DNA from 2 places in the Nocardia amikacinitolerans genome. Region 1 is predicted to be linked to the other one. Evidence: predicted binding sites of a transcription regulator. Region 1 holds the regulator's gene; the other holds the start of a gene.

The links. Region 1 encodes HspR, which represses chaperone genes until heat shock. Its sites were predicted from a motif close to ANNTGAGTNNNNNNNACTCANNT; they were not measured.
Region 2: a site for HspR is predicted at 13,538-13,560, ahead of lon (endopeptidase La). Genes of this name have one in related genera too.

The regions. Positions count from the first base shown of each region.
Region 1 is NZ_OBEG01000004.1:746,655-762,335, forward strand. Features, by position in the region: gene CRP45_RS21725 (zinc-binding dehydrogenase) at 1-164, opposite strand, end outside; gene CRP45_RS21730 (ESX secretion-associated protein EspG) at 325-1,098, opposite strand; gene CRP45_RS21735 (hypothetical protein) at 1,121-2,449, opposite strand; gene CRP45_RS33480 (hypothetical protein) at 2,449-2,829, opposite strand; gene CRP45_RS21745 (DUF3558 domain-containing protein) at 2,846-3,349, opposite strand; gene CRP45_RS21750 (DUF397 domain-containing protein) at 3,544-3,750, opposite strand; gene CRP45_RS21755 (helix-turn-helix domain-containing protein) at 3,747-4,625, opposite strand; gene CRP45_RS21760 (hypothetical protein) at 5,253-5,531, shown strand; gene CRP45_RS21765 (hypothetical protein) at 5,528-6,067, shown strand; gene CRP45_RS21770 (aldo/keto reductase) at 6,314-7,285, opposite strand; gene CRP45_RS21775 (hypothetical protein) at 7,367-7,621, opposite strand; gene CRP45_RS21785 (oxidoreductase) at 7,887-8,681, opposite strand; gene CRP45_RS21790 (TetR/AcrR family transcriptional regulator) at 8,738-9,316, opposite strand; gene dnaK (molecular chaperone DnaK) at 9,610-11,457, shown strand; gene grpE (nucleotide exchange factor GrpE) at 11,454-12,116, shown strand; gene dnaJ (molecular chaperone DnaJ) at 12,141-13,298, shown strand; gene CRP45_RS21810 (heat shock protein transcriptional repressor HspR) at 13,298-13,696, shown strand; gene CRP45_RS21815 (FAD-binding oxidoreductase) at 14,277-15,446, shown strand; gene CRP45_RS21820 (FAD-binding oxidoreductase) at 15,538-15,681, opposite strand, start outside.
Region 2 is NZ_OBEG01000004.1:412,665-428,345, reverse strand. Features, by position in the region: gene CRP45_RS20310 (hypothetical protein) at 1-276, shown strand, start outside; gene CRP45_RS20305 (hypothetical protein) at 276-482, shown strand; gene CRP45_RS20300 (DNA-3-methyladenine glycosylase family protein) at 532-1,461, opposite strand; gene CRP45_RS20295 (hypothetical protein) at 1,819-2,259, shown strand; gene CRP45_RS20290 (FAD-binding and (Fe-S)-binding domain-containing protein) at 2,342-5,104, opposite strand; gene CRP45_RS20285 (ABC transporter ATP-binding protein) at 5,258-7,138, shown strand; gene CRP45_RS20280 (oxidoreductase) at 7,196-8,191, opposite strand; gene CRP45_RS20275 (DNA polymerase IV) at 8,334-9,401, opposite strand; gene CRP45_RS20270 (TetR/AcrR family transcriptional regulator) at 9,586-10,167, shown strand; gene CRP45_RS20265 (PaaI family thioesterase) at 10,164-10,607, shown strand; gene lon (endopeptidase La) at 11,105-13,459, opposite strand; gene CRP45_RS20255 (DUF445 domain-containing protein) at 13,727-15,082, shown strand; gene CRP45_RS20250 (TIGR03084 family metal-binding protein) at 15,190-15,681, shown strand, end outside.

The DNA of each region.
Region 1 (15,681 bases):
GCGCTCGCCAAGTCCGCCATCTCGTCGGCGTGCGTGCGAGCATGCAGATCGGACCCGCAGATCCCACACCGCACCACGTTGAGCAGAACCTGCCCGCGCCCCGGCCGGGGCGTCGGCAACTCCTCGACCTGGAACTTCGTATTCGTCACGACAGCGGCTCGCATCCGAAACTCCTCTCGAACCACCCCGCGCCGAACCTATCACCGCTCCACCCACCCCGGACCGATACCGGCCCGTTGGGACGCGTCCAGCGACCCCACACCGTGCAGGCCACCACGGCGAGCGCGGCGGCGACGCGTCGAGGGTGGGCAGTCGCGCCGCCGCTCAGAACGGAAGGTGGACCCCGCCGCGTACTTCGTCGACGGTGCGGGCGATCATCTGTCGCAGCGTGGCGGTGATACGGTCGGCGGTGCTGGGTTTGACGGTGAGCAAGTCAGAGCCGAAAGTGACATAGCGACCGTCATTTTCGACATCGTTGATCTGGAAATCCTTGCGGCCGTGCAGGTGCCGGTTGTCAGGGCTGCCCATCGCGTAGACCCCGACGTGGGCGACGAGGGTCATGGCGTTGGTGAAGAACTTCTCGAATTCTTCGCGCGGAGTGGGTTTCCAGGCGTCGCGGACGTGCGGGCGTGGCTGCTCGAGTTCGGTCGCGCTGACCTGGAGCTGTCGGCCGCGTCCTGGTCCGCGGTCGGGGAGTGCGTCGACCACGGCGCGTGCGACGTCACCGGCGGGCAGCAGCCGTAGCGTCACATCGCCGCCGTGGTCGTGGTCCTGGCCTGGCTCTTGGACGGCGATCGCACCGTGTTCGTGATGGACACCGGCGTGGGCGCGCAGCTTGCGCTCACGGCGCGGGCCCGCGAACCCGGCGAGTTCCACCCGCGCTTGCGGGGCAAGCAACACTTCCACCGCGCGCACCAGGCCGTCGTCGAGCTGCGAGTGCAGCGAGCGGGCCGCCGCCTGCCGCAGCCGCATGGTGTCTTCCGCGAATTCGGTGGTGTGCCGGTGTCGCAGCGGGTAGGGCAGCACGTCACGGCCGGTGGATTCCCACAGCGTCCGGAATTCGAGCGCGGTGAACCGCCAGCTCCGTACCTCGAGCATCGAAATGTCCCTGTCCGTCCGGTTATTCGCCGATCACCGGCGGCACGGTCTTGCCGATCGAGTCGAGTCCGGTGAGGGCTTCGCCGTTCTCCTGGTTGATGAGGTAATCCGGGATGCCCTTGCTGGATTCGTCGTCCTTGCCGCCGGGTCGCGCGCCTCCCATGCCACCCATGCCGGGCATGCCCGCACGCCCGGCGCCCGGTGCGCTGGACCTCGCGGCGGCCGGAGCACCCGGAGCGCCCGTGGCGGGTGTGCCGGGGATCGAGCGGCCAGGACCCGGCGTCGCCGCGTTCGGGTTGCCGGGCCCCGGTCCTGGGCCACCGGGGCCGGGGCCCGGGCTGCTCGGTGTGCCGGAGCCGGGTGTGGTCGGCGTCTGAGTCGAGGCGGGCGTGGTGGACGCGGGCGTCGTGTCGGTGGACTGCGGCGTCGAGGTGGGGTTGTCGGTGCCCGACGGGTTGGTCGACTCGTCCGGGTTCTCCTCGACGGGCGAACCCTGTTCGGGATTCTCGGTGCCCGTGGGTTTCTGGTCGCCGTTGTTACCGGTGCCGGTTCCGCCGCCACCGCCACCATTGCCGCCACCACCGTCACCTGGGCCGGGGCCGACCTTGGGGTCACCCGGCTTGGTGGTCTGCGCCGGGCGTGGAATCTGCGGCACGTTGGTGTCGGTCTCCAGCACCACCGGGGCGTACACGGTCTTCAGGACACGCAATGCCTCGGTCCTTGCGTTGTATTCGGCGACATCGTCGTTGCGCCAGCCACGCCCGGCGATCCAGGCCCGGGCATTGTCGATGCCGCTGCGGTGCTCCGGCGGATGCGGCACCAGTTGCTTGGTCGGTTCCAGCCCGGTCTGCAATTCCGCGAGCTTGTTGCCGGTCAGCTTCGCCGCGTTGGTGACCTGAGCGGCCTCCGCCGTGTAGCCGTTGACCGCGCCGAGCGCCGCGTCGCGCGCCGACCCCTTCCACACGCTGTCGTCGGTGGCCTTGGCCATCGCCTGGGAGAAGGTGTCCAGCGAGGTCTGATGCCGTTGGGCGATGGTGTTCCAGGTGGTGGACAGGCTGCTGACGGTCTCGATGCTGATCTGATCGACCCTACGGCGCAGTGTGGCGAGATCGTCGCGGTCGAACTCGTCGGTGCCCCGTACCTCCTTGGGCCGGTATGCGCCCTGGAAGCCGACGTCGCCTGCCCGGTCGCGCACGTCGGTGCGCTGGCGGTTGTACTTGTCCTGCACCGAGTACGGGTCGACCTCGGGCTGCAGCTCCTCACCGGATATCCAGTTGGTGAGACTGCGGAGCATGGCCGAGCCCAGCTGTCCCGGGTCGAAGATTTGCAGGCTGGCGGCAGGGTTGCCCATCAGCCGACCTGCTCGGTGGCGTTGGTGATCGGGGCGGCGTTCTCGACGTCTTGGCCGGTGATGCGTTTGAAGGAGATGGCCATGACCTCGCGCATGTTCTGCACGGTCTCGATGTGTTCGAGGATGACCTTGTCGATCGAATTGTCTTCGCCGGTGGCCTGTTTCAGGAACTTCTGGACGAGGTCGTTGCCCATGTTGAAGTCTCCGAATCCGGAGACGTTCTGCGCATTAGCGGTCAATCTGAGCAGATCCCGTAGATCGGCTAGTCGCTGGTCACATGCCTTTGCGCACAGATACGCGGCATTCTGGTCGTCAAGGTACAGCTCTCCCGCTCGGGCTTGGCTGGCAAGCTGGCTCCACTTCAATGCATTGTCACTCATACGATCCCCTCCCTGATCAACGCGGAAACGTGGGCACCATCGACTCGCCGACGCGGTACAGCACAGTGCACGGGTCTTCGACGCCATCCATTCTGGCCATGTTTTGGACCCGCAGTTGCACGACGCCCTGAGTGGCGGGGAAGAGGACGTCGCACAGGTCGTCCTTCGAGGCGCCCTCGACTTTGAATTGCCGACCTTGACGACCTGCGACCGTCACATCCTGGAATTCGACATTCCCGGGCTTGCGCTCGAACTCTTCAACGGTGCGGCCGGTCGAGAAAACAGTTATGAAGTACGTTTTCGCTGTCCACCCGCAGATTTCCCAGCCTGGCTGATGTACTCCGGCGATGCCTGACTCTTCGGTGGCTGGATCGGCTCCCGCCGCTCGCACGACGTCATCGGAAATGCCTGTGCACGGATTGAACAGAGCCGCTGCCGCCGTGCTGGTAGTCGTTGGCGACCCGCTCGTGTTGTCCACACACCCGACCGCGCCGGACGCGAGCACGACCCCGAGCAACATCAACGTGATTCGACGGCTCATCCCCACCCTCTCGCCCCGGACTCAGGTTTGGTCAAACGGTAGCAGATGCCGGACTGCCCGACCTGCTACGCCGACTGTCACGTGACTTGCGCTCATGAGCATGAGGACCTGGGCTGTGACTTGGTAAGCCGATGTCGGGGTCGCCGTCTGCGGGCCGCTCGGCGCCCGAATGATCAGGCGGGCCGGGTGAACCGACCGTCCACGACCGCCATAGTGAAGGCTTCCCACTCCTCCGCGGTGAAGGCCAGAGCCGGACCGGTCGGGTCCTTCGAATCACGAACACCGACCCGACCGGCATCGAGCCATGCCACCTCGACGCACGCCTCGCCATCTCCACTGTGCTTCGACTTGAACCAGATTGCGCTGGACAGTTCGTTCACCGTTCGTAACTCCTTGCCATGGTACGGATCAGATCTCTCGATGGTCGTTCCTCGAGTGCCGCACCTTGGAGGGCACCGTGAATCTCCTGAAAGCGCGCTACTTCGTCGCCTCTCTCGAAAATCGCGTTCCCGATCGCGCCTTCGGTATAGACAACCGATGGCTCATGCTGTGGGAAATCGATGACGATGTATGGCGGTATCGCCAAACCGGCAGGGAATCCAGCGGAGAATGGGACGACCCGCACGGATACGTTGTCGCGTGTCCCCATATCGGCGATATGGCGCAGCTGTGCGGCCATCGTGCGTTCAGACTCGACCACGGTGCGCAGCACCGACTCGTGCAGAAGAAATTCGGCTCGTAATGGTTTGTGACGCCGAGTAAGAATTGTGGATCGCCTCATGCGTAGAGCGACCCGCCGGTCCATCTCCTCGGGTGTGCAAGGACCTGGGGAAGCCACAGCGCGCCGCGCGTAGCCGGCAGTCTGCAACAACCCCGGTATGACGAGTGACTGGAAGAAGTGGAACCCCGCCGCTGCCGCCTCCAAATGCAGGTACGTATTGAACCCGGGCCGGATTACATCCCTGAAGTCCTCCCACCAGACCCGAGCATTGCCCTGTGCCGCAAGAATTTTCAGGTACTCCGTCCGCTCCTCCGGCACCCCGTAGTACTCACAGATGTACTCGACGTCCCGAACCTTCACCCGCTCGTTCTGCCCGAGTTCCAGCCGCCCCAGCGAGGATCGGCTGATCTCCAGCACTTCGGCGACCTCTTCGAGGGTGTACCCATTGGCCTGGCGCGCGTCGCGCAGCGCTCGGCCCAGTTGGCGGCGCGGCAGTGTCGTCGTCCTGCTCGCGCCCTTCTTGGCGCTCACCATCCTGCGTCCTCCCCTGCTCCCGCACGGTGCGATCGATGGTTACTCACGGCGAGAATCGTTGTGCGCCCGTCGCAACAGGGTTCCGAGTCGTATCGCCGACCCTCGAGGTCGTCGAACTGCCGCGTGGAGCACGCTGCGTAGCTTATGCACAAGACGTGCCACGCGGAAAGAAACGCGCGACCAGCGCGAACGTCTCCCGGCGACGGAATGCGCACCCGCCGAACGGATATGGGGGACGTCACTTCGAAGGAGAATGGAGCCGCCGAGTCCCGACGCAATCCAGGTTGGAGACGGCTTCTTCGTGGATGTGGCCCGAAGCTCCGTTGCCGGAGTTGTCCGTCCGTGCTCCCACGGTGTGCGTGGCGTTATCCCACCGCGAGAATTCCTGGGTAGTCGAGTCGGGAATCATGCTGGCGTGATAGGGCGATCGCTGGGAGTCGAGTGTTTCGTACCGCCCTGGTCGCGTGCGCTGCGCAGCATGACCCTATGACGCAGCGACAGCGAAATGAACTGACCACCGGATTGAATTCTGCGGGGGTACAACCTGTTTCGGACGCCAGGCCGACGGCGTTGGGGTTCGTGCGGGGCGGGGTGTCGGGGCAGGCCGCCGCTCGGCACGAGGTCGCTGTGCGGAGGCATGCGCGGGCCATGGGCTATCGGTACGTGTATACGGTGCGGCCGCCCGACGATTGCACCGATCCGGTCGGGTTCGTGCTCGGGCTCGCGGCGGCGGCGGGGATCGTCGCGATCGTTGTCCACGACCTGGCCCACGTCGACGACCGGCCCGCGCGGATCTGCGAGAACTTCGATCTGGAGACGGTATGCCCGCCGAGCACATGGGCGCGGGTCGGCGCACCAGCGCGTCCGCGACCGGCCCCGTCCTGCGATATCCACCGCGCGCCGTGATCGACGCGATGCTCGGGGCCATGCTGACCGAATGCCGCACCGACCCGGCCGCGTCCGGTTCCGGCACGGTCCACTTCTGGGGTTTCGCCCGCGCCGCCGACGCCGCCACCCACGACATGGCGCACACCGCGGTCGTCCTCGATCCCGATGCCGCGCGGTCGCCGATCCTCGAATCCGCCGAATGGTTGCTGCGCCGGTTCGGCGGGCGGCTGTGGGCATTCGGACTGGCGCACCGGACGAGTGGTGGGCTCGTCGCCGAAGCCGGTACGGCGGAGCGCGGGTCGGATGCCGAGGGCTCAGACCTCTGCGCCGCAACGATTTTCGATGCTCGCGCCCGGGCCTACACGACACTGAGCTACCTACACCTGGGCGAACTCCGCCAGACCCCAACCCGCGTGCACGACACCCGCGAAGCCATTGAAACCTGGATCGACCTGTTCGACCGCCGCGCACCCGCCGCACATGCCTGGGCGGCCGCGATCACCCTGGACCCCTGGGCCAACCACGCCGCGATAGCCCGGCTCCGGTCCGTGTGAAGCCTCCAGAACCTCGCGGCGCCTCCGCGGCCCGGATCACCGCTCGGCCGCGTTGGCGTCGTCGCCGATACAAGCCTCGTATCGGCTCCTCGTCCGCCGCAGGGTATTTCGCCACCCGACCTAGGCTGCGTCGTCGGTTGTGCTGTCCCCGGAGGCGTCGTTGCGGCACGACGACCGCTGACTGAGGACGCCCGGTTCTCGTGGTGCCGTGACGACGGCACCACGAGGCCCCGAACTCCTCGCGCCTCAGCCGTTGACGAAGGTGAGACTGGTCGGGTCGTAGCGGTGGCCGGCGATTTGGGAGGGCGGAGCGGCGGATTCGATGGCGATGAGGTCTTCGGGAGACAAGTCGACGGTGAGGGCGGCGAGGTTCTCCTCGAGGTAGCGCTGACGTCGGGTGCCGGGGATGGGGACGACGTCGTCGCCCCGGTGCTGCACCCAGGCCAGGGCGAGTTGCCCCGCGGTGACGCCCTTGGCCGTAGCGAGTTCGTCGAGTTTCGCGACGATCGCCAGGTTCTGTTCCAGGTTGCCGTCGGCGAAACGCGGCTGACTGCGGCGCATGTCGTTCTCCGCCAGTTCGGCGACCGAGTTGTATCTGCCGGTCAGGAAGCCGCGGCCGAGCGGGGAGAACGGGACGATACCGATCCCGAGTTCGCGGCAGACGGGGACGATCTCGGCCTCCAGATCGCGGGTCCACAGCGACCACTCGCTCTGCAGCGCGGCGATCGGATGCACCGCGTGCGCCCGCCGGATGGTCGACGCGCTCGCCTCGGAAAGTCCTAGGTGGCGGACCTTTCCGGCCCGAACCAACTCGGCCATGGCGCCGACGGTCTCCTCGATCGGCACTTGCGGATCGACGCGATGCTGGTAGTAGAGGTCGATGTGGTCGACGCCGAGCCTGCGCAGCGACGCGTCGCACGCCTGCCGTACGTAGGCGGCGTCGCCGCGGATCGAGGTGGGTTCGCCGAGACGGTTGGCGAAGCCGAACTTCGTGGCGAGCACGGCCTCGTCGCGGCGTCCGGCGATGGCCCGGCCGATCAGCTCCTCGTTGTGGCCGGAGCCGTAGAAGTCGGCGGTGTCGAGGAGAGTCACGCCGAGGTCGAGGGCGCGGTGCAGCGTGGCGATCGACTCATCGTCGTCCGCCGCGCCGTACGCGTGGCTCATGCCCATGCACCCCAGACCCTGCGCGGAGACCGCGAGTTCGCCGAGATGCCGGATGCGGCCGTCGATCATGGTGCTACCTCCTGTGCTCGAAAAACGTTCCGGCACAGAACGCTATGAGCTGGAGTGCGCTCCATGTCAACGCACTGCGAACAAAACGATCGACCCCAGCACAACGAGCCCCGACATGACCCATCCCACAGTGTTTCCCAACCGGACCCGCGACGCCCGGGCCGCTCGGTCCAACCCTTCCTCCTTCGCCGACGGCAGGAAGAACAACACGATGAACCCGATCGGGCCGGCCGCCAGCAACCACGCCAACGGTTGCAGCCCCTTCTTGTACGCGAGCGTGCCGACCAAAGCGATCATGGCGATCCCGATTACGACCCGCATCCGTCCTCATCCCCGAGCTTCGTGCTGACCTGCCTGCATCGGCCCGCTGGAAATGCTTGTTACACAGTCGAAGCGGGACCACGACGCTGCCTACTGCGTCGACAGGCGGCATGCACTGCCTGCCGACGCTAGGGCAGCAGCGTGAAGATGTCGGTGTGTCTCGGGCGAACTACGGAAAAATGGCGTCCATCTGTGGTGGCTATCTGCGTCAGGTTCCGCCGTTCGGCCGTGGCGCCGTCCGCCTCATGGTATGCCAGCATGCCCTTCAGACCGACTTGACGATCCCCCCGTCGATCAGATGATCCGACCCCGTGATGCTGCCGGCCACATCCGAAAGCAGGAACGTGATCAGCGCCGCGACCTCGTCCGGCTCCGTGATCCGCCCCGTCACCATCCCCATCCGCGCGGGCACGTGATTCAAGAATTCGGATTGCTCCAGCGCGACAGCCGCCGCCAGTTTTCCGCCGAAACCGTCCGGCGCCTCCCAGATATCGGTCCGCACCGGACCAGGGGACACGGTAGCGACCCGAACCCCTTGCGGTCCAAGCTCTTCGGACAGCCCCTTGCCGAACGCGGTGAGCGCGGCCTTGGCGACGTGGTAGGCCAGCGGCGGTCCGGCCGGGCGGCGCGCGCCGATCGACGACACATTCACGATCGCGCCGCCGCCATCGGTCAAGAACGGCAGTGCCGCCCTGGTGACCCGCACAGCGGCGAAGAGATTGAGGTCGAACACTTCTCGCCAGTGCGCGTCGTCGATATCGGCGAATCCACCGATGTCCACCGCGTCGCCGCCGCCGACGTTGTTGACCAGCAGATCGATGCCGCCGAGCTCGGCAGTTGCGCGCTCCACCAGTTCGGCCGCCCCCTCGGGCGCGGCGAGGTCGACCGCCACGGGCACCGCACCCGCCGCCTCGAGTTCGGCGGTGGGTTTGCGCGCCGCGCCGACGACGCGCACGCCCTCGGCGGTCAGCCGGCGCACCGTCGCGAGCCCGATGCCCCGACTGGCGCCGGTGACGACCGCGGTCTTGCCGTTGAGCTGGAGATCCATGTTGCCTTCCATTCTTTAACTAGAGGTACAAAACTTGGGCGCGCGAAAGCGCATCCGAAACAGGGAGCTCAGAGCGAGTCGATCACCGCGTCGATCGTGCGCATCGAACGGTCCGGCCCGTCGGCCGTCTTGGACAACACCTGCATCCCGACCAACGTGCTCAGCAGCATGCTCGCCGTCGCCCGCGGATCCCGGCCCCGGTCGATCTCCCCGGCGCGCTGCCCTTCCTCGATGGCGGCCTGGAACGCCGCCTCTGTGCGGTCGAACATCCGCCCGACCAGCGCGGTGGCCTCCGCGTCCACGCCACCGAGTGCCGCCGCCGTGTTCACCGCGAGGCAGCCGCGGCGATCCGGATCGGTGAGATTGGCCTCCGCGACCAGCCGCAACGCGTCGCGCAGCCGCTCCTTGACCGGTCCGGATTGCTCGAGCAGTCCCGTGACGGTCGCGGACTGGTTGTCCCGGTAGTGCTCGAGCGCCCGCTCGAACAGCGCGTGCTTGCTGCCGAAGGTGTTGTAGAGGCTGCCTTTTCCGATACCGAGCGCGTCGACGAGGTCCTGCGGGGTCGTGTCGGCATAGCCCTTGCGCCAGAAAACCTCGGTCGCCCGCGCGACGGCGGCGTCCGGATCGAACTGTTTCGGCCTGCCCACGCGATCGAGCCTAGCCAGTTTTGTACCCGTAGGTCAATTTAGGAATTCCGGGAATAGGTCGCGCAGGTCGGCGGTTGAGCTTGTCGACGACGTTGAGCGCGTCGGACTCAAGTTTGAGTTGACGCCCGGTGCGGATCGGTGCAGGATTGAGCCGACCACGCTCAGCGTTGCTGGGATCGTGCTCCGTGAGGTGCTAGGGGCGAGGTCTCGCGGCGGTCGCAAGACACGCCGTAGGGCGGGCCGGACTCGCCCGGCACCGACACAAGCAAGAACGTCAATCAGGAGGAAACAACATGGCTCGTGCGGTCGGAATCGACCTCGGGACCACGAACTCGGTCGTCGCCGTTCTCGAAGGCGGCGAGCCGGTGGTCGTCGCCAACTCGGAAGGATCGCGCACCACCCCGTCGATCGTCGCTTTCGCGAAGAACGGCGAGGTGCTGGTCGGTCAGCCTGCGAAGAACCAGGCCGTCACCAACGTCGACCGCACCATCCGCTCCGTCAAGCGCCACATCGGCACGGACTGGTCCGTCGGGATCGATGAGAAGAAGTACACCGCGCAGGAGATCAGCGCCCGCGTGCTGATGAAGCTCAAGCGCGACGCGGAGGCCTACCTCGGTGAGGAGATCACCGACGCGGTCATCACCGTGCCCGCCTACTTCGAGGACTCGCAGCGCCAGGCGACCAAGGAAGCCGGTCAGATCGCCGGTCTGAACGTGCTGCGCATCGTCAACGAGCCCACCGCGGCCGCGCTGGCGTACGGCCTGGACAAGGGCGACAAGGAACAGACCATCCTGGTCTTCGACCTCGGTGGCGGCACCTTCGACGTCTCGCTGCTGGAGATCGGCGAGGGCGTCGTCGAGGTCCGCGCCACCTCCGGTGACAACCACCTCGGTGGTGACGACTGGGACGAGCGCGTCGTCAAGTGGCTGGTCGACAAGTTCAAGGGCAGCTCGGGCATCGACCTGACCAAGGACAAGATGGCCATGCAGCGGCTGCGCGAGGCCGCCGAGAAGGCCAAGATCGAGCTGTCGTCGTCGCAGTCGACCTCGATCAACCTGCCCTACATCACCGTCGACGCGGACAAGAACCCGCTGTTCCTCGACGAGCAGCTGACCCGCGCCGAGTTCCAGAAGATCACCTCGGACCTGCTCGACCGCACCCGCGCGCCGTTCCAGTCCGTGATCAAGGACGCGGGCATCAACGTCGCCGACATCGACCACGTGGTCCTCGTCGGCGGTTCGACCCGTATGCCCGCCGTCTCGGACCTGGTCCGCGAGCTGACCGGCGGCAAGGAGCCCAACAAGGGCGTGAACCCGGACGAGGTCGTCGCCGTCGGCGCCGCCCTGCAGGCCGGTGTGCTCAAGGGTGAGGTCAAGGACGTCCTGCTGCTCGATGTGACCCCGCTGTCGCTGGGCATCGAGACCAAGGGCGGCGTGATGACCAAGCTCATCGAGCGCAACACCACCATCCCGACCAAGCGCTCGGAGACCTTCACCACCGCCGACGACAACCAGCCGTCGGTGCAAATCCAGGTGTTCCAGGGTGAGCGCGAGATCGCCTCGCACAACAAGCTGCTCGGCTCCTTCGAGCTGACCGGCATCCCCCCGGCCCCGCGCGGCGTGCCGCAGATCGAGGTCACCTTCGACATCGACGCCAACGGCATCGTGCACGTCACCGCGAAGGACAAGGGCACCGGCAAGGAGAACACGATCAAGATCCAGGACGGCTCCGGCCTGTCCAAGGAGGAGATCGACCGCATGGTGAAGGACGCCGAGGCGCACGCGGCCGAGGACAAGGCGCGGCGCGAGGAGGCGGAGACCCGCAACCAGGCCGAGTCGCTGGTGCACCAGACCGAGAAGTTCATCAAGGAGAACGAGGACAAGGTGCCCGCGGACGTCAAGTCCAAGGTCGAGGCGGCCATCGCCGAGGCCAACGAGGCGCTGAAGGGCACCGACATCGCGGCAGTGAAGTCCGCGGTGGAGAAGCTCGCCACCGAGTCGCAGGCACTCGGCCAGGCCATCTACGAGGCCTCTGCCGCCGAGCAGGCCGCGTCCGGCAACGGCGCGTCCAGCTCCGCGAACGACGACCAGGTCGTTGATGCCGAGGTCGTCGACGAGCCGGTCGACACGGAGAAGAAGTGACCGAGGACAACCAGGGCGATTCGGCACAGGAGCCGATCACCTTCGTCGACAAGCGCAAGGTCGACCCGGCCACCGGTGAGGTTCGGGAGCCGGTCGCGGATACCGCGGCCGGGCCCGGCCCCGAGGGCGGGAACGGTGCGGAAGGCAACGGCGTCGGGACTCCCGAGGCAGCCGAGACGCTGGCCGACACCATCAGTGGCGAGCTGGCCGAGCGCACCGCCGACCTGCAGCGGCTGACCGCGGAATACGCCAACTACCGGCGCCGCGTCGAGCGCGACCGCAAGGCCGCCATCGACGGCGCCAAGGCGGCCGTCGTCACCGAACTGCTCGGCGTGCTCGACGATCTGGATCGCGCGAGGGCCCACGGCGACCTGGAGTCCGGACCGCTGAAGTCGGTGGCGGACAAGCTGGTCGACGCGCTGCGCAAGCAAGGCCTCGAGGAGTTCGGCGCGGAGGGCGAGCCCTTCGACCCGACCCTGCACGAGGCCGTGCAGCACGAGGGTTCCGGCGCGGATCCGGTGCTCGGTGTCGTGATGCGCAAGGGCTATCGGTTCGGCGATCGGGTGCTTCGGCACGCGCTCGTCGGGGTAACCGATGGCGTGGCCGATCTGGCCGCGAACGAGGCATCGGATGTAGATGCCAATGCGGACGACAATTAACACTGCGAAAGGAGGAGATACTCGGTGAGCCAACGGGAGTGGATCGAAAAGGACTTCTACAAGGAGCTGGGTATCTCCTCCAGCGCTTCGCAGGACGAGGTCAAGAAGGCCTACCGCAAGCTCGCCCGCGACCTGCATCCGGACGCCAATCCGGGTGACACCAAGGCCGAGGAGCGCTTCAAGGCCGTCAGCGAGGCGCACGCCGTGCTGTCGGATCCGGCCAAGCGCAAAGAGTACGACGACACGCGAAAGCTCTTCGCGGGCGGCGGTTATCCGCGCGGCGGGTTCACAACCGGTGGCGGGGGCGGTTTCTCGCAGGACTTCAACATCGGCGACATCTTCGGCGGCGCGACCACGGGCGACGGCGGACTCGGCGACCTGCTCGGTGGCTTGTTCAACCGGGGCGGCTCGCGCACAACGAGTCGTCCCCGGCGGGGCGCCGACGTGGAGACCGAGACGACCCTCGGTTTCCGTGAGGCCGCGCAGGGCGTCACCGTTCCGCTGCGGATGACGAGTCCGTCGCCGTGCACCACGTGTCACGGCAGCGGCGCGAAGCCGGGGACCAGTCCCCGGGTCTGCCCCATCTGCAACGGCACCGGTGTGGTCAGCCGCAACCAGGGTGCGTTCGGCTTCAGCGAGCCGTGCGACGAGTGCCGGGGTTCCGGCTCGATCATCGACGACCCGTGCGCCGACTGCCACGGCAACGGCATCCAGAACCGCACCCGCACCATCACGGTGCGGATTCCGCCCGGTGTCAGCGACGGCCAGCGGATCCGGTTGACCGGACAGGGTGAGGCGGGACTGCGCGGTGCGCCTTCGGGCGACCTGTATGTCACCGTGCACGTCAGCCAGGACAAGGTCTTCGGCCGCAACGGCGACGACCTGACTCTGGTGCTGCCGGTCAGTTACGCTGAGTTGGTGCTCGGCACAACGGTTTCCGTGCCCACCTTGGAAGGGCGCGTCGGCGTCAAGGTGCCGCCGGGCACCGCCGACGGCCGGATCCTGCGGGTGCGCGGCCGCGGCGTTCCCAAGCGCGGCGGCGGCGCCGGTGACCTGCTGGTCACCGTCAAGGTCGCGGTGCCGCAGAAACTGGACAGCGATGCCGTCGACGCGCTGAAGCGCTACCAGGAGGCGGAGAAGTCCAGCGGATTCGATCCTCGTGCGGGATGGGCAGGTGCGTGATGTCCACTGATCCGAAGAATGCGTCCGGTGGGTCGCGAACCGAGTTCTTCATGATCTCGGTGGCGGCACAGCTGGCGGGCATGCACGCGCAGACCCTGCGCACCTATGACCGCCTCGGACTTGTGACGCCGCAACGCACTTCGGGTGGCGGGCGACGTTACTCGGCGCGGGACGTCGAGCTGCTGCGCGAAGTGCAGCGGCTGTCCCAAGACGAGGGCGTGAACCTGGCGGGCATCAAACGCATCATCGAATTGACCAATCAGGTCGAGGAATTGCGCGAGCAACTCGCCCAGACGCGTGCGGAGCTGGAGCGGCTGCGGGCGGGCTACCGTCCGGATCTCTCTCCGCCGCAGCGCAGTACGGCGCTGGTGGTCTGGAAGCCACGCAACAAGCGCTGAGGCGAAGGGTTCTCGGGCCCCGCTGCCGACTCTTTCCGGTCGGAGCGGGGCCCTTCGATATTTCTGGTCAATTGATCAGTAGTTCGCCCTGTGTGCGAAATGCGCAGGACGCTCTGCGCGATTATCAGTGCAAGTTTGCTGAAAAGTGCCCGAGTTTGCTGGCGCGCAAGTATTTTCGCGGTCGAATTCGTACGGTGTATCGAACCGAGCGGTTCTCTTCTTTCTTGCCCGCCGGGATGCGCGGAAGTTGCTCTCGCGCGAACTTCGATGGCGCACAAAGGGTTGCCGCAGGATCGCTCGGCTCGGGTCAACTGGACGAGTCTTGCAAAGCGGGGCGCGCGAATTCGGTGGAGATATGACCGAATTAGCCGCTCTAGCGCAGTCTTTCGGTCTGTTATTTGCGAGTTTTGCTCTTCCGATTCTTGTTTTGGTGGAATTACACGCGTGATGTTCGACGGTGGCATTCCGTTGCTGGCTAACCTCGCTTACACTCCTTGGCATCGGCTGCTGTCGAGTGTCCCGCAGCACCTCACTCGCCGGCGCGCATTGTGTTCTAGTGCGAAATGGGGTTGTGACACAAATGGATTCGCGGACTGTCGCTTTGATCAGAACGACGTTCAAGGCGGTTGCTGCGGAGGAAGGGGGGCCGGAAAGACTAGCCAGGTCGTTCTACGCGATCCTGTTCTCGGACTATCCGCAGGTCCGCGATTTCTTCCCCGCCGCAATGGATTCGCAGCGTGACCGTCTGGTCAAAGCCATCGGTTACGCGCTCGACCGGCTCGAGGAACCGAACAAGCTGTTGCCGTTCCTCGCCCAACTCGGCCGCGATCACCGCAAATACGGTGTGCAAGCCGAACACTACGTCGCGGTGGCCACTTCGCTGAAGACCGCGATGCGGCGCTTCGCGGGCACCGAGATGTGGACCGACGAGGTCGAAAGGGCCTGGGACGAGGGCCTGACGGTCATCGGCGAAACCATGATGGGCGCCGCCGAGAAGGAGGCGACACCCGCCGTCTGGTCCGGCCGGGTGCTGGAGAACCGGCTCGTCCTACGCAATCTGGCCATCGTGCGATTACAGCTCGACCAGCCGATGCAATACGCCGCGGGCCAATACATGAGCGTGCAGATCCCGTCGCGTCCGCGGATGTGGCGGTACCTCTCACCCGCCGTCCCCGCGAATGCCAACGGCGAGATCGAGTTCCACGTGCGCGGCGTGCTCGGCGGCTGGGTCAGCCCGGCCATCGTCGGCCAGACGCAGGTGGGTGATCAGTGGCTGATCGGCTCGCCGCTCGGCGGACTCGGCGTGCCGCGCAACACCAAACGCAAGATGCTCATGGTGGGCTGCGGCACCGGTATCGCGCCGCTGCGCGCCCAGCTCATGCAGATGGCGCTGCGGCGAACCAATCCGAAGGTGCACCTGTTCGTCGGCGGGCATCACCCGTGCGATCTCTACGATCTGGAGACGCTGAGCAAGCTGGCCATGGCCAACCGCTGGCTGACCGTCACGCCGGTCAGCGAGAGCGACGAAAACCCCTGGTGGCATTACGAAGCCGGGGAGGTCGAGCGAATATGGCCCGGCCTGGAGCCGCGCATGACCGGCCAGATCGGCAAGGTCGTCGCCAGCTACGGGCCGTGGGCCGATCGCGACGTGCAGATCGTCGGCTCGCCCTCGATGGTGCAGACCACCAAGTTCCGCCTGATGGCGGCGGGCACCCAGACCAAGAACATCCGGCACGATCCGCTGTTCTGAGTCGTCGTTCCGGCGAAGGTCGGGATCCAAGCGGGTGACGACTATCCGCGGGTCTGCGACTGGATCCCGGCCTTCGCCGGAACGATGGCTGTCAAAGCCCTTCGTACTGAATGCGTTCGGCGGGGGTGCCGGTCTCGACCAGCCGATCCAGCGTGGCCCGCGTCATCGCGGGGGAACCGCAGACGAGCACCTGGTGGTGATCGAAGGCGCCGTGCGAGGCGATCACGTCGGCGAG
Region 2 (15,681 bases), 330 kb from region 1:
ACACCGCATCGAGCGCGCAGCGTAGGGCAGGAAGGCTGGGTGGTCTCCTATTTGCCCGGGCGCACCCTCACGTGCGCGCAGGCGGTTGCGGCGCTGCGGGTTGCCGAGGTGGTGCCAAGCCTCCTCGACACCGTCGGTCAGCTCGCCGACGAGGTGGGGCTCACCGCGCTCGAGGCGGTCGGCATGGCGGCGCACCTCGCGCCGTGGGACGAACGGCCCGCGCCACGACGCTCCCGACTACTCGGTTCCGCCCGCGAGCGGGTTGGGGTCGCCTGATGCAACTGACGAATCTGAACATGCACGTCGCGGGTCTGCTGGTCTGCGGACGCGACCCCGGCGTGATGACCGACGAACAGGCGCACGCGGCAATGCAATTGCACATCGACTGCACCGTCGACCAGTGCCTGGTGCGCCGACGCGCCCGCACCACCCTCGTCGAATCGGGCAAATGCGTCCTGGACGAGCGCGCATTACAACTGTGAGCCCGACCGAATGTCACCGGCACAGCGTGTGACCGACCGAAGGTTACCTTCAGTGCCAGGTGTGATCGGTGAGTGGGGTGCGTGGGCCGAACTTCGGCTTGTGTGCCTGGCCGCTGATCTCCAGGAGGCGGATGGCCCGGTAGCGGTGGGGGCGTAGGGGTTCGAGGTATTCGACCATCGCGTCGTCGTCGATCGGGCGTCCGAGCAAGGTCCAGCCGACGACTGCCGCCAGGTGGTAGTCGCCGACCGAGAGCGCGTCGGCGTCGCCGTAGGCGCGCTGGGCGGTCTCGGCGGCCGTCCACACGCCGATGCCCGGCACCGAGCACAGCCGTCGCGCCGCCTCGGCCGGGTCCTGATCGGCGGTGCGCTCCAGCGATTCCGCGAGCCGCGCCGCGCGCACGATGGTCTGCGCGCGTTGCGGTCCGACGTTCGCGCGATGGTAGGTCCAGGACGGGATGCGCCGCCATGTCTCGGCGTCCGGTGGTAGGCGCAGCCCGTCCGGCGCGGGCCCCGGCGCGGGCTCGCCGAACTCGCGCAGCAGCTTTCGCCAGGAGGCGCGCGCCGAGATGGTGTGCACCTTCTGCTCGAGCACGGCGGGCACCAGCGATTCCAGGACCAAGCCGGTACGCAGCATGCGCAGGCCGGGGAAGCGGCGGTGCGCCTCGGCCAGCTTGGGGTGCTCGGGAGCGAAGCCGGACAGGTCCTCGTCCAGGCACAGCATGTGCTCGAGCCGGTCGAGGAACTCGGCCGCGCCCGCGCCCCATGCCTGTGCCAGCACCGAACACCGATCGCCCTGGACGAGCCGGTAGGTCACCGGACCGCTCGGCATCCGGGAAGCGCGCCAGTGCGCGCCGTCGGCGGTCACCCGATGGCAGGGGTCGCCGGTACCGCGGCGCAGCGGCGCGAGGGTGTGCGCGAGATCGATCGGCCGGTCGGACGTCACCGTTCGAGCCAGGCCGGACCGCGCGGCCGTTGCCATCTGTTCGCGCACGGACCCATTCTCCGCGACTCGGGTGCGGCTAGCGCACCCGGCCCGGTCGGCGACGGCATCACCTGGGGGCCCGGAACGAGCGGACCTCCGCGGCCCGAATCTGTAGGAACCAGGCTCGATGCGCCAATGATCTTGTCGTCGAACACAATTCCGCCGCGTGCGTACCGCACCAAGATTTGATCGGGCGACCAGGCTCGGATATAACCTTCCATAACTTTCATCGTTGTAATTCGCCCGTGAAACCTTCTGCACGCCAATCGGTTTGCTGCGTTCACGGGCCGGGAGGGTACGGAAATCACGCGTCTGGCCACCAGAAAATTCGGCCGTAAGGCTCTCGTCGCGGCATTGCCGCTCGCGGTCGCGGTGACCTTCGCGGGCGCGGGAGCGGCTTCCGCCGACGCCTCGGGCATCGCCCCGCAGTCGGCTGGCGTCGTGCAGGCGGTCGAGACTTCGGACACGGTTCAGCAGGTCATCCCGGTCGTCGCCCGGCCCGCCGCCGCGGATGTCGCACAGCCAGCCACCCCGGAGGTGGCGCAGCCGGTGGCGGCCACGGCTCCGCAGGACATCGCCACCAACCCGAACGCGGCCAACCACGATCCGCTGGCCAATGGCGCGGCGGCGGGCGCGATTGTCGGAGCCGTGTTCGGAGCCGTAGTCTGCGGCGCCACCATCGTCGGGATTCCCCTCATCCCGCTGTGTGTCCTCGGCCCCGCTTTCCAGGGCGCCTTGGTCGGTTTGATCGTCGGCGCGATCGCCCCGGACGTCATTCCGCAGGTTCTGCCCTGATCCCTCGGGATCGACGATTCTCGTTTTCGGACGATCCAGGTGCGCGGCACTGATCGCGACAGTGCCGTGGACCACCTGTTTGTCACTCGCCCATGAGGAATTGCGCCAGATGCAGGCCGGGGCGGCCGGTCAGCTGGGCGCTCTGGGTGCGACAGGAGAAACCGTCGGCGAGGAATATCGCGTCGTCGGGCGCCTCGCGCAGCGCGGGTAGCAGACCATTACCGGCCACCGCGACCGAAATGTCGTAGTGGCCTTTCTGCATGCCGAAATTGCCGGCGAGGCCGCAGCATCCGGCGATCTCCGTCACCCGCGCGCCGGTGCCCGCCAATATCCGGCGATCCGCGGCGAAGCCGACCACCGAATGCTGGTGACAATGCGGCTGGACGACCACTCGGCTGTTCGGCCGCCGCGGCGGCTGCCAGTCCGGGTGGTCCAGCAGGAACTCGGCCAGCGTGCGGACGGCCGCCGCGGTGGGTGCGGCGCGCGGGTCGTCGGCGAGGAGTTCGGGGAGGTCGGCGCGCAGGGTGGCGGTGCACGAAGGTTCCAGGCCGACGACGATGCCGCCCGCGCGAACGTGCTCGTCCAACTCGGCCAGGGTGGCGCGGAGTTTGGCTCGCGCGCCGTCGAGTTGTCCGGTGCTGATCCAGGTCAGGCCGCAGCACACGCGGCGGCGGGGGATTCGGACGCGGTGGCCGAGCGATTCGATCAAGGTGACGGCGGCGTGGGCGATGTCGGGGTCGAAGGCGTCGGTGAAGGTGTCGACCCAGAGGAGTACGTCGGGGGTCGGCGGTTCGGGGGACAGCAGCGCGCGGGCGCGGGCGGTGCGGCGGAACGGGCGGTCGGCCAGGCGGGGGATTTCGCGGCGCGGGTCGATGCCCGCCGCGCGTAGGCCGATCCGGCGTAACCAGTCGATTCCGGCTATCGCGTTGGCGGCGCGGGGGATTCGGCTCGCCGGGCGGAGCCAGCGCGGAAGCCAGCCGAGGGCGTAGTGGTCGAGCGGGCGTGGCCTGCGGCGGTAGCGGCGGTACATGGCCTCGGCCTTGTAGGTCGCCATGTCGACGTCGGCCGGGCAGTCGGAGCGGCAGGCTTTGCAGGAAAGACACAGGTCGAGCGATTCGGCGACGGCGGGCGCGGACCAGGGCAGTTCGCCGCGCACCACCTCTTGCAGGACGCGGGCGCGGCCTCGGGTGCTGTCCTTCTCGTCGGCGGTGGCCAGGTACGAGGGGCACATGAAACCGCCCGCGGCGGAGCTGTCGGCGCGGCACTTGCCGACACCGACGCAGCGATGCACCGCGGTGCCGATGTCGCCGTCGTCGTGCGGGAAGGCGAAGCCGGCGCCGGGAACCCGCGGCAGACCAGCGACGCGCAGGTCGGCGTCGACCGGGCGCGGCTCGACCAGAACGCCGGGGTTGAGCACGTCGTCGGGGTCGAACAGCGCCTTGTATCCGGCGAAAGCGGCGAGCGTCCCGGGGGAGTACATCACCGAGAGCAGTTCGGAGCGGGCCCGCCCGTCGCCGTGCTCGCCCGACAGCGAACCGCCGTAGCGCACCACGAGTTCGGCGGCGTCGAACACGAACGCGCGGAAGCGTTGCGGCGCTTCGGTGATCGGCAGGTCGAGGCGCACGTGGATACAGCCGTCGCCGAGGTGGCCGTAGAGCAAACCGTCCACTCCGTGCTGCGCGGTGAGTTCGGCGAAATCGCGCAGGTACGCGCCGAGGTGCTCGGGTGGGACGGCGGAATCCTCCCAGCCGGGCCAGGCCGGACTGCCGTCGGACGTGCGTCCGGCGAGGCCTGCGCCGTCGGCGCGGATCCGCCAGAGCGCCGCGACCGCCGCGATGTCGGTGACGATGCGGGCGTCCAGCGCGTGCGTGGTCCGGCACAGCGTTTCCGCCATCGCGAGCGCTTCGGCCGCGTTCGCGCCGGTGGTCTCGACGAACAGCCAACCGTTGCCACGCGGCAGTTCGGGCACCGTGCCGCGGTGCGTGCGAACCACGTCAACCAGGCGGGCGTCGATGCCCTCGACCGCGATCGGCGCGCACGCCATGACGGCGGCGACATCGTCGGCGGCGGTCGCGATGTCCGGGTAACCGAGCACCGTGAGCACGGTGGCGCGCGGCAATTCGACCAGTTCGACCTCCGCGTCGAGCAGCAGCCCGCAAGTGCCCTCGCTGCCGACGAACGACTTGGCGACGGCCGAACCGCGTTCGGGCAGTAGATGTTCCAGTCCGTAGCCCGACGCCTGCCGATCGAAACGGCCGAGTTCGGTGCGCAGTACGGCGAGGTTGGACCTGGTGAACTCGGACAGTCCGGGCACGGCGGCGAGATCGTTCCCGAGAACGCGCTCGGTTCCGGTTCCGTCGAGAATGCGCAGCTCGCGCACGGTATCGGAGGTGCGGCCCCACGCGACGGCGCGCGGACCGCAGGCGTTGTTGCCGATCATGCCGCCGAGGGTGCAGCGGTTCTGCGTGGACGGGTCGGGGCCGAGCCGCAACCCGTGCGGTCGAGCCGCGGCCTGCAATGCGGACAGCACCACGCCCGGCTGCACCCGCGCGGTTCGACTGTCGGGGTCGATGCGCACGATGCGGTTCATGTGCCTGCTGAAGTCGAGCACGAGCCCGGCGCCGATCGCATTGCCCGCCACCGATGTTCCGGCGCCGCGTGCGGTGACCGGCAGGCCGTGTTCGCGCGCGAAGTGCAGGGTTACGGCGACGTCGGAGTCGGTGCGCGGGAAGACCACCGCGGTCGGCGGCACGCGATAGTTCGACGCGTCGGAGGAGTACTCCGCGCGGCGGCGGGGTGACGCGTCGACCTCGCCGTCGACCCGTGTGCGCAGCGCTGCCAGCATCCGCTCCTCGGTCACGATGCCAGCCTAGGGCGTGCCTTCGGGTTCGCTCCGACCGTGCGCAGGCTGTGCGGGAATCGGCTTGATCTCAACCTTTGTTTAGGTCCTAGTGTCGGTGGCCAGTAGTTGGATGGCGGGGGTCGAGAGGGAGCGATCGTGAGTATCGAATCGGTGGCGTGGAGCCAGATGTATCGGCGGATGAACGCGCCCGACGAGCAGCGCCCGTTCAGTCTCGCCACCGCGAAGCGCATCCTGCGGTTCGCCGCGCCGCACCGGCGGCGGATCGCGGTGTTCCTGGTGTTCAGCGTGGTCTCGGCGCTGCTCGCGGTGGCGACGCCGGTGCTGGCCGGGCGGGTGGTGAACGACATCGTCGGCGGGGCCGCGCCGCGCGTTGTGGTGACGGTGGCGGCGATCATCGGAGTGCTCGCCGTGTTGGACGCGGCCCTCGGGCTCGGTATCCGCTGGCTGTCGTCGCGGATCGGCGAAGGTCTGATCCTTGACCTGCGCCGTGCGGTGTTCGACCACGTGCAGCGGATGCCGATCGCCTTCTTCACCCGCACCAGGACCGGCGCGCTGGTGAGCAGGCTGAACAACGATGTGATCGGCGCGCAGCGAGCCTTCAGCGACACGCTGTCCGGTGTCGTCGCGAACCTGGTGACGCTGGCGCTCACGCTCGCGGTGATGCTCGGCATCTCCTGGCGGATCACGCTGCTCGCGCTGGTGCTGCTTCCGGTGTTCGTCATCCCGGCGCGGCGAATGGGCAACCGGCTGGCCGGGTTGCAGCGCGAGGCCGCGCGGCTGAACGCGGCCATGAGCACGCAGATGACCGAGCGGTTCTCCGCGCCGGGCGCCACGCTGGTGAAGTTGTTCGGCCGCCCCGAGCAGGAGTCCGACGAGTTCGCGCTGCGGGCCCGGCGGGTGCGCGACATCGGCGTGCGCACCGCGATGTTGCAGACGGTGTTCGTGACCTCGCTGACGCTGGTCTCGGCCCTGGCGGTCGCCCTGGTCTACGGGCTCGGCGGCTGGTACGCGCTGCGCGGGCAGTTGGACGCGGGCGCGGTCGTCGCGCTCTCGCTGCTGCTGACCAGGCTGTACACGCCGCTGACCGCGCTGGCCAGCGCGCGGATGGAGATCATGGCCGCGCTGGTGAGCTTCGAGCGGGTCTTCGAGGTGCTCGATCTGCGTCCGCTGATCGAGGACGCGCCCGACGCGATCGCCGTGCCCGAGGGTCCGGTCGCGGTGGAGCTGGACGACGTGACCTTCGCGTACCCGTCGGCGGACAAGGTGTCGCTGGCCTCGCTGGAGGAAGTCGCGACGCTGGACACCAGGGGCGGGGTCGACGTGCTGCACAATGTGTCGCTGCGCGCCGAGCCCGGACAGCTGGTGGCGCTGGTGGGCTCGTCGGGAGCAGGGAAATCGACCATCGCCCAACTCGTTTCGCGCCTGTACGACGTGGACGGCGGCGCTGTCCGGCTCAACGGCGCCGACGTGCGGCAGATCGGCGCGCGCTCGCTGCACGAGACGGTCGGCCTCGTCACCCAGGACGGGCACCTGTTCCACGACACGATCCGCGCCAACCTGCTGCTCGCCCGCCCGGAGGCGACCGAGTCCGAGTTGTGGGACGCGCTGCGCAGGGCCCGCCTGCACGATCTGATCGCCGGGCTACCGGACGGCTTGGACACCGTGGTCGGCGAGCGCGGTTACCGCCTCTCCGGCGGCGAACGCCAGCGCCTGACCATCGCCCGCTTGCTGCTCAAGCAACCGCGCGTCGTCATCCTGGACGAGGCGACCGCCTCGCTCGACTCGACCTCCGAAGCGGCCGTGCAGGAAGCCCTTTCGGAAGCGCTGGAGGGCCGCACGGCCCTGGTGATCGCCCACCGCCTCTCCACCATCCGCGCCGCCGACCAAATCCTCGTCCTGGAAGAAGGCCGAGTCGTCGAACGCGGCACCCACACCCAACTCCTCGCCGCCGAAGGCCGCTACGCCGAGCTCTACCGCACCCAGTTCGCCGACGACCCGGTCACCATCGCCGCCTGACCCGCTCCCAGGAAAGGCCGCGCCGAACCAACCGGCGCGGCCCGCGGTCTGGTCGGCTCAGAATTCGCCGGCGACGCCGAGGACGGTTCGGCCGGTGTGGTTGCCGCTCTTGATGTCGCGGAGCACGGATTCGACCTCGGTGATCGGGGCGTAGTTCTCCAGGGTGGAGAGGTGGTGGGGGCGTAGGTCTTTGCCGAGGCGGGACCACAGTTCGCGGCGCTTCTCGATCGGGAGGTTGACCGAGTCGATGCCGAGCAGGGCGACGCCGCGCAGGATGAACGGCATGACGGTGGCGGGGAGGTCGTGGCCGCCGGTGAGGCCGCTGGCCGCGACCGCGCCGCCGTAGCCGATGCAGCTGAGCACGTAGGCCAGCGACTTGCCGCCGACGCTGTCGACCGCGCCCGCCCACTGCGCCTTTGCCAGCGGGCGCAGCTTCGCCTCGGGATCCTCGGGCAGACGGCCGATCACCTCGTTGGCGCCGAGTTCGGAGAGCAGGTCGCCCGCGTCCTTCTTGCCGGTGGAAGCGATGACCTCGAAGCCGAGGCCGGACAGGATGTCTACCGCCACGCTGCCGACGCCGCCGGTAGCGCCGGTCACCAGGATCGCGCCGTCGTCGGGGGTCAGGCCGCGGTCGAGCAGGGCCTGCACGCTCATCGCCGCGGTGAAACCGGCGGTGCCGAGGGCGGCGGCGTCGCGGGTGCTCAACCCGTCCAGCTTCACCACCCATTCGTCGGGCACCCTGGCGTATTCGGCGAAACCGCCGTTGCGCGAGACGCCGATCTCGTAGCCGTGCGCGACGACCAGGTCACCCGGCGCGAAATCGTCGGATTCGGAGGAGACGACCTCGCCGGTGATGTCGATGCCGGGCACGATCGGGTAGTTGCGGACCACACCGCCGCCCGGCGTGATGGCGAGTCCGTCCTTGAAGTTGGCGCTCGAGTAGTGCACCTTGATCGTCACGGTGCCCTGGCCGAGGAATCCCTCGTCGACCTGCTGCCGCGTCAACACGATCCCGCTGTCCGATTCGTGTGCCACCATCGCCCAGAACTCCATGCGGACGAGCATACGAGGATCGGCGGCCGCTCGAGGCGCTCCGCGACGGCCCGCGCGGTTGCCGCACCTCTCGGGCGACTGTCCGATTCTCCGGGCCACGATCCGCAGCACGTCAACGCCTGCGGATCGACACCAAGGGCCGTTACCCCTCGGGCACGAACTCCAACCGCACGCCGAGCAGACGAACGGGGCGGTCCAGGTCGAAGCGGTCGATGATGCGCAGCGCGGTCTCGGTGATGGTGGCGACGTCGGCGGTCGGCTCGGGGAGTTTGGCCTGTTTGCTGCTGGTGTAGAAGGTTTTGGTCCGCACTGTGACCGAGACCCGAATGCTGATCCGGCCCGCCTCGGCCATCTCCTCGGCGACCTCGGTCGCGATGCGCGCCACCTGCGCGCGGATCTCGGCCGGATCGGTGAGGTCGTGCGGGAAGGTCTCGGACTTGCTGCGGCCCACCGGGATTCGCGGCTCGGTGGTCACCTCGGTGTCGCCCTTGCCGTGGCCGAGCACCCACAGGTAAGGGCCGGTGGTCGGGCCGAACGCGTCGGCGAGGCGGTGGCGGTCGGCGGCCATCAGGTCGGCGACGCTGTCGATGCCGAGGTCGGCCAGCCGGGCGGCGATGCGGCTGCCGATGCCCCACAGCGCGTCGGTGGGGCGGTGTGCCATGACCTCGGTCCAGTTGGCGGCGGTCAGTCGGAACATGCCCGCGGCGGCGCCCGCGCCGGGTGCGTCGGAGGATTTGCCCGCGGACTTGGCGAAGCCGGTGGCGAGCTTGGCGGTGAGTTTGTTGTCGCCGATGCCGATGGAGCAGGTCAGGTCCAGCTCGGCGATGGCGCCGCGGATTTCCCTGGCGAGCAGTTCGGGATCGTCGGTGTCGGCCGCCAGGAACGCCTCGTCCCAGCCCCACACCTCGACCCGACCGGGGAATGTGCGCAGCAGCGCCATGACCTCCTCGGAAGCCTCTTCGTAGGCGGCCATGTCCAGCGGCAGGAAGATTCCGTCCGGGCATTTGCGCAGTGCGCTGCGCAGCGCCATGCCCGCGCGCACGCCGTACGCACGGGCGGGATACGACGCGCAGGTCACGACCTTGCGCGGCTCGTTCGGGTCGCCGTGGCCGCCGACGATGACCGGCTTGCCGCGCAGTTCCGGGTGGCGGCGGAACTCCACCGCCGCCTGGAATTGGTCGAGATCGACATGCAACAGCCATCTGGCCACGTCTCCGTAATACCGCACTGGTACGACAACCATGCGGGAGCGGGTGAACCTGCTCATGGGGTGGTTCTCTGCGTAAGAACCTGGCGGCGGGAAAAACAGGGTCCGGTGGTGCGTCTCCGCACAGGGGAGCCGGCCAGGGCATTGCCGCGTTGCGGCGGCGGGAAAACAGAACTAAATTCTGGTTATGAAGATCCGAGATCGGTTACTTCTGGCGGCCGAGCGCCAGTTCGCCGAGTACGGAGCGCTGGACGCGACGCTCGCGCAGATCCGCGAGGCGGCCGGAGCGAGCGTCGGCGCGCTCTACCACCACTTCCCAGACAAGGCGGATCTGTACCGGCAGGTGTGGGCGCACGCGCTGAGCGACTACCAGCAGCACTTCTGGGTGGTGGTCGGCCAGAGCACCGACGCGCGCGAGGGCATCACGGCGGGCGTGCGCGAGCACCTGCGCTGGGTGACCGAAAACCAGCACCGCGCAAAGGTTCTCACCTCAGCGCGCCCGCCCGGCGTGCGCGAGAGCGAAACCAACCGCACCTTCATGACCGACATCGCGCGCTGGTACCGCACCCACGCGGCCTACGGCGCGGTGCGCGCACTGGACCTGGATCTCGTCTACGCACTGTGGCTCGGCCCCGCGCAGGAGTACTCGCGGCAGTGGCTGGGCGGCAACATCCGCGTCGCGCCGACACAGGTCGGCGTGGAACTCGCCGAGGCGGCCTGGCTCGCCCTCGACGCCGGATCGACACCGAAAAGAACGGAGCGGCAATGACCGTCGACACCACAGCACTCGACCTCGACCTGGCCGAACAGATACTGACCGCGCAACCCTTCGCGAATCTGGTCGGCACCGAGATCACCCGATTCGGCGACGGCGCCGCCACCCTCGTCATCCCGATCCGGCAGGAACTCGGCCAGCAGTTCGGCTTCGTACACGGCGGAGTGCTCGCCTACGCGGCCGACAACGCCCTCACCTTCGCCGCAGGAACCGTGCTCGGCCCGAACGTGCTGACCGGCGGGTTCACCATCACCTACCTGCGCCCGGCCTCGGGGGTGCGATTGCGGGCCGAGGCCTCGGTGACGGGGTCCACGCGTCGGCAAGCCGTGGTGAGCTGCGAGATCTATGCCGAGTCCGAGGAGGGGGAGGCGGTGCTTTGTGCTGTGGCGCAGGGGACTACGCGCAGTGTCGAGAGGGAACTCGGGGGCGCTTGATCGCCTGCGGTGCTGTCCGGGCTGGTAGCTGCTGGCGGGTGGGTGGCGCCGTCCGCACGGGCTGATGGTTGCGTGCGGGTGGGTGCTTCGTCCGGATCGGTTGGTTGGTTGCGTTGGTGGACGTGGTTCCGGAGGTTGGGGCTACCTAGTTCACGCGCGCCTACCCGAGCACCCACAACAATGGGCGAAAGTACTGGTAGGCGCACCCCTTGGGTACCCCCAACACGGAAAACCGTCACCCCAACGCAACACCCACACCAAACCGAGCCCAGCTCCAAACAAGCTGCGGCAGGCACACCCCTTCAGCACCCGCGGCGTCGAAAGAGAACTCGGGGCGCTTGATCGGGTTCGCGGGGTGGTGGCACATAGGGTTCGCACGCCTCACATAGGCGGTGCCTATGTGAGGCGTGCAAAGCATGTGTGGCACTAGTCAGGGGTAGCGAAAGCCTGCCCGAACCGGAAGGGCCGGGCGCGGTTTCCCGCGCCCGGCCCGGAACTCATGCGGTGGCAGCGAAGGCGGGCCGATTCACCGCGGGCTCCACCACCGGCTCGATGGCGTAGGCCAGGATGTCCGCCACGTCGGCGACCGGTCGAACATCCAGCGCCGCAAGCACTTCGGCGGGCACCTCGTCCAGATCCGGCTCGTTGCGGGCCGGAATGAACACGGTCTTCAACCCGGCGCGCTGCGCGGCGAGCAGCTTCTGCTTCACGCCGCCGATCGGCAGGACCCGACCGTTCAGCGTGACCTCGCCGGTCATGCCGACGTCCGAGCGCACTTGGCGGCCGAGGGCCAGCGACACCAAGGCGGTGACCATGGTGACGCCCGCGGACGGACCGTCCTTGGGCACCGCGCCCGCCGGGAAGTGGATGTGGATGTTGCGGTCGAGCACCGACGGTTCGATGCCGATCTCCTCCAGGTGCGAGCGCACGTAGGTCAGCGCGATCTGCGCCGATTCCTTCATGACGTCGCCGAGCTGGCCGGTCAGGGTCAGCGAGCGCTCGCCCTCCGCGGCGTTGGCCTCGATGTAGAGGACGTCACCGCCCGCGCCGGTCACCGCGAGGCCGGTCGCCACGCCGGGGACCGCGGTCCGCTCCACCGAATCCGGGGTGAACCGGGGACGGCCGAGGTAATCCTTGAGGTCGCCGAGACCGATGGTCAGGTGACCGGAAGAGATCGTGTCGTAGCCGAGTTCGGGGTCGTAACCCAGACCGATGTCGGACACCGTTGCGCCGGAACCGACTTCGTCCTCCGCGAGCCGAGTCGCGGCCTTCCGCAACGCCTTCGCGATCAGGCGCTCCATCTGCCGCACGCCCGCTTCCCTGGTGTAGTTCGCCGCGATCTCGCGCAACGCCTCCTCGGTGATCGAAACCTCCTCGGCGGTCAGCGCATTGCGCTCGAGCTGGCGCGGAATCAGGAAGTCGCGGGCGATCGCGACCTTGTCGGCCTCGGTGTAGCCGTCGACCGTGATCAGCTCCATGCGGTCGAGCAGCGGACCGGGGATGGTCTCCATGACGTTCGCCGTCGCGATGAACAGCACGTCGGACAGGTCGAGATCCAGGTCCAGGTAGTGATCGCGGAAGGTGTGGTTCTGCGCCGGATCGAGCACCTCGAGTAGGGCCGCCGCCGGGTCGCCGCGGAAATCGGAACCGACCTTGTCGATCTCGTCGAGCAGCACGACCGGGTTCATCGAGCCCGCCTCCTTCATGGCGCGCACGATGCGGCCGGGCAGGGCGCCGACGTAGGTGCGGCGGTGGCCGCGGATCTCGGCCTCGTCGCGCACGCCACCCAGGGCGACGCGAACGAACTTGCGCCCCAAGGCCCGTGCGACGGACTCACCCAGCGAGGTCTTGCCGACACCGGGCGGACCGACCAGCACGAGCACCGCGCCGGAGCCGCGTCCGCCGACGACCTCCAGCCCGCGCTGCGCGCGCCGGGCCCGCACCGCCAGGTACTCGACCATCCGGTCCTTGACCTCGTCCAAGCCGTGGTGATCGGCGTCCAGCACCGCGCGTGCGGCGGAGACGTCGGTGGAATCGGTGGTCTTCTCGTTCCACGGCAGTTCGAGCACGGTGTCCAGCCAGGTCCGGATCCAGCCGGATTCCGGGCTCTGGTCGCTGGACCGCTCCAGCCTGCCGACCTCGCGCAGCGCCGCCTCGCGGACGGACTCGGGCAGGTCGGCCTGCTCCACGCGGGTGCGGTAGTCCTCGGCGCCGTCGGGCTCGTCCTCGCCGAGCTCCTTGCGAATGGCGTTGAGCTGCTGGCGAAGCAGGAACTCGCGCTGGCTCTTCTCCATATTCTCGCGGACCTCGTCACTGATCTTCTCGGTGACCTCGGCCTCGGCGATGTGCGCCTTTGTCCACTCGATGAGCGTGGTCAGGCGCTTGGCGACCTCGGGAGTCTCGAGCAGTTCGCGCTTCTGCTCGGGGGTCAGGTACGGCGCGTAGCCCGCGGTGTCGGCGATCGCGGACGGGTCGGTCAGCTGGTTGACCGCGTCGATGATCTGCCACGCCTCGCGACGCTGCAGCACCGAGACGACAAGCTTCTTGTATTCGGCGGCCAGCTCCTTGGTCCGGCCGTCCGGCGCCGGATTCTCGACCGGTTCGGCCTCGACCCACAGCGCGGCGCCCGGCCCGGTGACCCCGTGGCCGATCTTGGCGCGCCGCTCCGCCTTCAGGACCGCCGCGGGCGCGCCACCGCGCATCCGGCCGACCTGTTCGATGGTCGCGACGACGCCGTACGAGGCATAGCCCTCGGTCAGTCGCGGCGCGAGCAGCACCGCCTCGGACTTGGCTGCGCGCGCGGCGTCGATCGCGGCCTGCGCCGATTCGTCCAGTTCGATGGGCACGACCATGCCCGGCAGCACGATCGGATCGGTCAGGAACAGCACCGGCAGATTCTGAGGTGTAGTCACGTCTTCGACCCTTCCAAAAGTTGAGCGATGCCTACTCAACCCCACCCTTCCCGTCTTTGTTCCGCGCCCTCATGGACGTTCGCTCAGAGCGAAGACAGAACGGAACCTCGGCCGTCTGTGACAGTTCCCGCTCCCGCGTTGACACCCTCGCAATCGCAATGAGAATGTGGGGTCCTCTTCAGCTCGCGCCATTAGGGGGATCCCAGGATGACCACTCTCGCCTCAGGGGTGTTCATCGACTGGGAAGAGCTCACCGGCCAGACGAAGTTCGTCGTCGACCTGGTCACTTTCCCCATTTTCAGCGCACTCGCCGGCTGGCTGACCAACTGGACCGGCGTGCTGATGCTCTTCTGGCCGGTACAGTTCCGCGGCTTCCGCGTGCCGGGTCTGCACGTGCTGTACCCGTACCTGCCGCGGCGGGTGCAGGTGCTGCCGACCTTCTCGGGCGACGGCCGCCAACTCGGCTTCCAAGGCTTCATTCCGGCGCGCGCGGAGAAGATGGCGAGCATCTGCGTCGACAAGGCGCTGATGCGGATCGGCAGTCCAAGGGACTTCATCCACGAGCTCGATCTGTACGGCATCGCCGACTACATCGCCGAGCTGGCGCGTAAACAGGTGCAGCCGCTCGTCGACGAGGTGATGTACCGGGAGAACCCGGACCTGTGGCGCTCGGTGCCGCGGCAGATGCGACAGGTCATCTACCAGCGGGTGGACCGGCAGCTGCCGAAGCTGACGCGCCGGGCCTTCGATTCGCTCGGCGACAACATCGATCAGCTCATCGACATCAAGAGCTTCGTCATCCGCTACCTGCGCGAGAACCCCGACATCCTCAAGGACCTCACCACCACCATCGCCGCCCCCGAGCTGAAGTTCATGGTGCGCATCGGCTTCCTCGGCGCGCCGTTCGGCCTGCTGATGGCGCTGTATCTGCACGTGCACGACCGCATTCCGGTGCTCGGCTGGGTGCCCGCCTGGGTGATCGTGCTGCTCAGCGCGGCGGCGATCGGCGTCATCGTGAACGTCATCGCGGTGAAGATGGTCTTCGAGCCGGGCGATCCGCAGCCGCGGTACAAGTACCTGTGGCGCCAGGCACTGCTGGCCAAGCGCCAGCCGCAGGCCGCGACCGACCTCGCGCGCATCCTGGCGTACCAGGTGCTCACGCTGCCGAACCTGGCCTCGGAACTGCTCGACGGTCCGAACGGCGACAAGACCCGCCAGCTCGTCGAGCGGCTGATCTCCGAGGAGATCCACCGCCAGCTAGGGCCCACGCACTCGATGGTGCGCGCGGCGTTCGGCAAACGGCAGTTCGACAATCTCAAGGTCGGCGCGGCCGGTGCCGCTGTCGCGTTGGCGCCGAGCATGATCGAGGACGAGGAGTTCGCGCGCGAGCAGGCGAAGAAGATCGACGAGTTCGCCGCGCGCAAGCTGCAACAGCTGAGCCCCGGCGAGTTCATGGAGATGTTCTACGCCTCGGTGGAGCAGGACGCCTGGCTGCTGTACCTGCACGGCGCCGTGCTCGGGTTGGTCGTCGGCGCGGCCCACCTGGTGCTTTTCGGGTGGTAGACCACGCGGAAATACAAGCACGCGTGCTTGCATTTTTTCCGCGCCGCTGCGATGCTGGGTCACACCAGGCACACGCGGCGGTGTGCCCGCGATCGGCAAGGGAACTCATGGCTGACCTCGAGGCGCTGCTCGGCGATTTCGCCGACGAATGCGCGGACCTGGAACGACTTGTCGCCCCGCTGGCGCCCGCGGACTGGGCCCGGCCGACGCCCGCGCCCGGCTGGCGCATCGCCCACCAGATCGGGCACCTCACCTGGACCGACGAGGTCGCGACCATCGCCGCCTCCGATGCCGACGAGTTCGCGAAACAAGTCACCGCCGCCGCGCCCAAGGCGCTGACCTTCGTCGACGAGGCGGCCGAGGAAGCCGCCGCGGCCCCGCCCTCCGAGCTGCTCGAGCGCTGGCGCGCCGGACGCAAGACGCTGATCGAGGCGCTGCGCGCGGTACCTGCCGGGACCAAGTTGCCGTGGTTCGGCCCGCCGATGAGCCCGGCCTCGATGATCACCGCGCGGCTCATGGAGACGTGGGCGCACGGTCAGGACGTGGCCGACGCGCTCGGCGTGACGCGCGAGCCGACCGCGCGGTTGCGCAGCGTGGCC